2 regions of the Bacillus hominis genome follow, and region 2 is predicted to be linked to the other one. Evidence: riboswitches for the same ligand, from Rfam matches in the RefSeq annotation. Region 2 holds a riboswitch; the other holds the start of a gene.
The links. Region 2 has a riboswitch for cyclic di-AMP ahead of QUF93_RS06180 (hypothetical protein). Riboswitches for the same ligand answer to the same signal wherever they lie in the genome.
Positions count from the first base shown of each region.

Region 1 (3,415 bases), 990 kb from region 2:
CTGCTGCATTAGAAAAAATCGAAGCAGGTAAGTAAGCATAATAGAAAACAGACGGTAGCATCGTGCTGCCATCTGTTTTTTTTATTTACCCATGCTTTTCTTTTTTTATGCTGTATAGCCCATTGGTATAAACCTTGCGCATCTAAAATAAGTGAAATGACTATGCCGCTAATCGCTATTAATATAGCGTAATAAAATTCCCCGTACATTTGACTAGCAAGTTTAGCTATTTTATCGTCATCTTCGTTCGTAATACATGTGAAAATATGTTCTTCCATTATGAAATAACGATTAGGAGCCCATCTCTGGTAAGCATGTTGTTTTAAATAATCATGAATATAAGGAAAGATAATAAGCTTCCATATTTTGATGTGAAACTTGAAATTTCCCGTAATATGTATTGTCATCTTCAAGATGATTGAGTCGAAAAGGACGAAAATCATTTTTTTGTAAGAAAGGGAACATATTTTGTTCATATCTAGTTTTAAACGAAGATGGGAATATAAATTGAAATATAGCTGTTGTTACACCTTTTTCCTCGATTGTTTGTATTGCCTCCATCAACATTGTTTCCTTTCCATATAAGCTATAGAAACAACATGCCCAATTTTTCTTGAAAATAACCTCTCGTTTTCACTAGGTTAAGAATGAAAATTCAGCTTATTTAATAGGAGACCTGTATAATAAAACTAGTATGATTGTTTTATGAAAAGGGGGATGTAGTATGCGGATTTTAGTATTAGGAGCTGGTGGCGTCGGAGGATTTTTTGGTGGCCGATTAGTAGAAAAGGGAGAGGATGTTACATTTCTCGTTCGCAGCAAAAGAAAACAGCAATTAGAGGAAAAAGGACTTGTTATTCGTAGTGTTAATGGAGATTTTTCATTTCAACCGAAATTGATAACGAAAGAAGATATAACTTCTCCATTTGATGTAATTTTATTTTCAACAAAAGCGTATCATCTAAACGAAGCGATAGTAGATTTGAAGCCGTTTGTAGGTAAGAACACAGTAATAATCCCATTATTGAATGGTATCGCACAGTTATCACTATTACAAAAGGAGTTCGGCGTGGAAAAAGTGATTGGTGGTTTATGTTTTATTGAAACGACACTGAATAACGAAGGAGATGTCGTACAAACTAGTGTTGCCAACAGACTTGTATTTGGGGAAATTAAGCATCAAGATTCAGAGAGAATAAAGCGTATTTCTAAAACATTTGCAGATACGAAAGCTAGTTTTGTTTTAAGTGAAAATATTTTGCAAGATATGTGGCATAAATATTTATTTATCACCGTAATGTCAGGTGTGACAACATTAATGCGTGCGCCGATAGGACCGATTCGTGAGAGTGATGGTGGCCGAGAATTCATTAGGAATTTATTTGAAGAATCTGTGCAAATCATGAAATCTATGGAGGCTCCAGTTAAGGACAATATCGTTGAGGAACATATGAAAACGATTGATAAAATTTCGTATGATATGAAGTCATCGATGCAGCGAGATATGGAAAAAGGTTCGCTCATTGAAGGGAAGCATTTACAAGGATACTTATTGAAATTAGCAGAGGAAATGTCTATAGATGTGCCTTTATTAAGTGTTGTATATCAAAATTTAAAGGTATATGAAGAAATGATCTTAAGTAAAGAAATAGTGTGATTTTAATGGTATGAAAAAGTGGAAAGGATAGCAAAATATAAATGTTGCTATCCTTTTTTGTGTTTACTTTTGACAATTTATTCGTTTCTTTTCGGTTTATTGGCCGTATTTCGTTCTCTTTCACGATTACCATATAACTGATTAATTTCATTTGCTACTGCATCTAAATATGAGTCGGAAAAAAGTGGCTTCTTTTCTTTAGACATATGGGTCTCCTTTGTGGATTTTTAGTATTCATTATGTATATTTTTCGGTGGATTATGCACAATCATTTTAATTTTTTTCTTTTTTAAAATTTTTGTTTACTTTTTGAAAATAAAGGAGTATTATAATCCACAGTTTCAATTTTCTAAATCGCTGAAGCCGCATGGTGCGGGGGACCCGTTTTTATGGATTAATACATAATCCAATGGGGTGAATCCTTGAAAAAGGTAGGGCTACTCATAGGCCCGAATCCGACAGCTAACCTCGTAAGCGTTATATTGAGAAGGAAGGTGGAGCTTGTGCGACAAAAAAATTAATGTCTACAAGTCTATTTCGTTATGGCTTGTAGACATTTTTTGTTTTCTGAAGAAATACTTTACTTGCTGTAACTAGCAGAAAATTTCGTACAAAATTATTGGAGAGTGGACAGCATTGGTTTCATCTATTAAAAGATTTTTAATTGGAAGACCGTTAAAATCAACTGAGCTAGGAGAACAAAAGCTCAATAAAACGAAGGCGCTAGCAATTTTATCTTCTGACGCTTTATCATCGGTTGCTTACGGTCCAGAGCAAATTTTAATTGCTTTAGCAGGTCTTGGAGCAATAGCTTATTGGTATTCAATTCCGATAGCTGTTGGGGTATTAGTATTATTGACAGCCCTTATTTTATCTTATCGTCAAATTATTTTCGCTTATCCGCATGGCGGGGGAGCGTATGTTGTATCAAAAGAAAATTTAGGGATGAATCCAGGCTTAATAGCAGGAGGATCTTTATTAGTCGATTACATTTTAACTGTTGCAGTAAGTGTATCAGCGGGTACAGATGCACTCACATCAGCTTTTCCTAGCTTACATGCACATAATGTAATCATTGCGATTATATTTGTAATATTGATTACCATCTTAAATTTAAGAGGCGTAACGGAATCAGCTTCCGTTTTAGCATATCCTGTTTATTTATTCGTTCTAGCACTATTTATATTAATTGGTGTAGGAATATATAATATTTTAACTGGTCACGTTTCACCGACTTTACACGCGCCAATTGGAACACCAGTTGCAGGAATTAGTTTGTTTTTACTGTTAAGAGCATTTGCTTCAGGAAGCTCTGCTTTAACAGGTGTTGAGGCAATCTCTAATGCGATTCCAAACTTTAAGGATCCTGCACCTAACAATGCAGCAAAAACATTGCTTGCAATGGGCGCATTACTTGCGGTTTTATTTTCAGGAATTGTCTTTTTAGCTTATTATTATGGAATTAATCCAAGTAAAGAAGTAACAGTTGTTTCACAAATTGCTGAACAAACATTTGGACGTAATTTCATGTACTATTTCATACAAGGTACAACAGCTTTAATATTAATTCTTGCTGCTAACACAGGTTACTCTGCATTTCCGTTATTAGCGGTTAACCTTGCAAAAGATAAATTCATACCGAGAATGTTTACGATTAGAGGAGACCGTCTAGGTTATTCAAATGGTATTATTATACTTGGGATTTCTTCAATTATTTTAATTGTAGCTTTCCAAGGACAAACAGAACATTTAATTCCG
Region 1 covers NZ_JAUCFS010000005.1:1,718,965-1,722,379, forward strand. The annotation lists gene trhO (oxygen-dependent tRNA uridine(34) hydroxylase TrhO) at 1-35, shown strand, start outside; partial or broken gene QUF93_RS11205 (hypothetical protein) at 150-561, opposite strand; gene panE (2-dehydropantoate 2-reductase) at 725-1,657, shown strand; gene QUF93_RS11215 (hypothetical protein) at 1,735-1,863, opposite strand; cyclic di-AMP (ydaO/yuaA leader) riboswitch at 2,003-2,149, shown strand; gene QUF93_RS11220 (potassium transporter KimA) at 2,294-3,415, shown strand, end outside.
Region 1: linked by a shared signal. The riboswitch ahead of QUF93_RS11220 (potassium transporter KimA) and the one ahead of QUF93_RS06180 (hypothetical protein) in region 2 are both predicted to bind cyclic di-AMP.

Region 2 (3,415 bases):
ACAAAAAGGATACGTCCTTGTTTTTTATTTCCTACCATTCGTCCGTACGTAAATGGTAGTGCTGTTGGCAATAACATCATAAGCATCATTTGTAAAATATTACTCATTTGTCCTGGATTTTCGAAAGGATGTGTAGAATTTGCTCCGAAAAATCCACCGCCGTTATTTCCAAGTTCCTTAATGGAAACGAATGATGCAACTGGACCACGTAAAATACTTTGCTTTGCACCATCAATTGTTTGTGCTGTAACTGCCCCGTCTAACGTTTGTGGTACACCAAGTGCGACAAAAACTAGCGCCGCAATAAATGCGATAGGAAGAAAAACTCTCGTTAATGCTCTCGTAAAATCAACGAAAAAGTTACCGAGTTCTTTTCCAGCGAGTCCTCTTATAAAAGCCATAACGAGTGCTAACGTCGTTGCTGGTGCCGCAAACATTAAAAATGTAATCCCGATTAATTGTGATAAATAAGATAAACCATTTTCACCGCTATAATGCTGTAAGTTTGTATCAGCCATAAAGCTAATTGCTGTATTAAAAGCGAGCGTAGGCTCCATTCCTTCAATGTGTGCTGGATTTAATGGCAATACACCTTGTAATCTAAAAATGAAATATACAACGACAATCATAAATCCATTTAATAAAACTAGTGATAATGCATACTGTTTCCACGTTTGATTGTATGCTTTCACACCCGTAATTTTAAAAATAAGTTTTTCAAAAGGCCCGAATACTTTATCTAGTGTTTTGCTACCTTGAAAGGCTTTCTCTAAATAAATCCCCGTTGGCTTTGCTACTAAAATAAACAAGAGCATTGTAATAACGACTGCGACCCAAATCATAATGAATGATTCCCCCTAATTAAAACTTTTCTGGATTTAATAATGCATAAACTAAGTACACCGTAATCGCTGCAACAATAACCGATAAGGCAATCGTCATGATTGCTTCCCTTCTTTCACAACTTTATCTGACCAACTTGCAAGACTTGCCATCGATGCGACTAATACAACAAAAATTCCGATCATCACAACATCTAACATAGCTACCCCTCACTTTTTTGTTAAAATTTACCATATGATTATCAAAAAAAGAACACTAAGCTCTACTTAGTGTTCGAAGTGAACAACACAAAGTAAACCTCCTCTCTAAACGCTTACGAGGTTAGCTGTCGGATTCGGGCCTAAAGAGTAGCCCTACTTTCAAAACTGAAAGATTCACCCCAAGTGACGATGCACAAAATTGGTTCCCCCGCTCCATTTCTGGAACTCAGCGATTTTAGGTTTTTTTGGAAATTTCATGAATGATTTATGAGAGTAAATATACTCCTCTATATTTAACTTGTAAAGAGGTAAATTACTTAAAATAAGAAAATATCCTATCATTTAAACGCTTACATTACGTATTATTCATATAATTTCATCTATTTCCTTGTCTTTTCTTTCTTTTTCATAAAAATGATCTTTTAAATATGAAATAAAAAGAGCGAATTACATGAAGTGCATAGCTTGTTGCACTCAGCATTCGCTCTTTTTTCATTCACTCTTTATTCTCCTCGTAAAAATGCACGTAAATTTCTCCCTCGAATATAAACCTGTGCCAGTTCTGCATGTAACTGCTCATATTCGATAATATCCGTTTTTAAATATAAAGCATCTTTCGATGGCAATATTATATATGGCCTTGGAAAAATAGGATCGAGCACTATCAATTCTTGAACTCTCTCTACCGATGCCGCCCAACGATTCGCTATATCTCCTAGTAACAACACCTTCATCTTCATTTCCCCCGCCCTATTCAAAAAATAAAAAAGAAATATTATCACAGTTCGTAAACACTACAAATTTAGCTCCAATTGTTTCATAGAGCCTGGCCGGATATCGTTTATTCCTCGTAACAACAGTAATAGGCGCTTTAAAATAAAAACAAATGCGTTCTGTGAAGAAGCTAACTATCGGAAACTCATCTCCTAATAAAATCACTTTCTTAATCCGCTCGCAAATACTAGTAAAATCCTGCTCCTTATTACAGCTATAAGTCGAATCAAATCCACAATTTCTAACTTCAGCTGCTAGCTCTTCATTTGCTGTAAAAATAATTAACTCATGCTGAAATGCTACTAATTCTCTTAAACTATTTATCTTGTTTTCTTCTCCAACACAAATAAGTGTTAATTCCATGTACCTTATCCTCCTTAGCATAAAAGAACTCAAACGTAGATTGATATTCCCCTATACTAATCGGACCGATGAAGTGATGTATCCACCCTGGCACCATCCTCTCTCAAGACGCTTACGAAGTTAGCTGTCGGATTCGGACTTTGAGAGTAGCCCTACTTTCAAAATTGAAAGATTCACCCCTAGTGACACTGCACAAATTGGTTCCTCCGCTCCATACATTTGGACTCAGCGTTTACAAAAAAATGTATTCTGGCTGATATATTACTCTTGTATTTGGAAAAAGTAAACAGAAAAAAAGCCAGTTACAAAACTGACTTTCCACTTACTTACGCACGCGTTTTATTCAATTTATACGCAAAATGATTCGTCGGTCCATGACCACTTCCAATATTCAACGGTTCTTCAATTGCTATACTAATAAATCGTTTTGCTTCTTGAACTGCCTCTTCAATCGAGTATCCTTTCGCAAGTCCTGCCGTAACTGCTGAAGCAAATGTACAGCCACTTCCATGCGTTTGCTTCGAAGGAATTCGTTCACTTCTAAATTCGATAAACTCTTCTCCATCAAAGAGTAAATCAATTACTTCATTACCTTGATATTCCGCATGTCCGCCTTTCATAAGCACATATTTAGCACCTAATTCGCGCATTACTTTCGCAGCTTTCTTACTATCTTCGATGTTATGGATCTTCATCCCAGTTAGCACTTCTGCTTCTGGAACATTCGGTGTTACAACGGTTGCTACTGGTAATAAATATTCTTTTAATGCTTGTACTGCTTCTTGTTGTAATAATGATGCCCCGCCCTTTGCAATCATAACAGGGTCTAGCACAATATTATTCCAGCCAAATTTCTTAATATGCTCTGCAACAATTTGAATAATTTCACTGCTAAATAACATTCCTAGTTTCACAGCATCTGGTGTTAAATCCGTACCAATTGAATTCAGCTGTTCCGTAATTCCTTCTAAAGAAACAGGATATACCCCTTGAACGCCAAGCGTATTTTGAGCAGTAATTGCTGTAATAGCCGTCATTCCGTACACACCAAGCTCTTGGAAAGTTTTTAAATCTGCTTGAATTCCAGCACCGCCTCCGCTATCAGATCCTGCAATTGTTAAAGCTTTATTTACTTTCATCCCACTCATCCTTTTCTATCCAAAATAGCGATGATAAATTGTTTTCGCTTCACTTATATCTTTCGTTCCATGCACAAGTACACGACCATCTTTGAA
Region 2 covers NZ_JAUCFS010000005.1:727,029-730,443, reverse strand. The annotation lists gene kdpA (potassium-transporting ATPase subunit KdpA) at 1-842, opposite strand, end outside; gene kdpF (K(+)-transporting ATPase subunit F) at 862-942, opposite strand; gene QUF93_RS06190 (SipW-dependent-type signal peptide-containing protein) at 939-1,043, opposite strand; cyclic di-AMP (ydaO/yuaA leader) riboswitch at 1,140-1,285, opposite strand; gene QUF93_RS06185 (hypothetical protein) at 1,547-1,777, opposite strand; gene QUF93_RS06180 (hypothetical protein) at 1,794-2,180, opposite strand; cyclic di-AMP (ydaO/yuaA leader) riboswitch at 2,274-2,421, opposite strand; gene thiD (bifunctional hydroxymethylpyrimidine kinase/phosphomethylpyrimidine kinase) at 2,507-3,328, opposite strand; gene thiF (thiazole biosynthesis adenylyltransferase ThiF) at 3,335-3,415, opposite strand, start outside.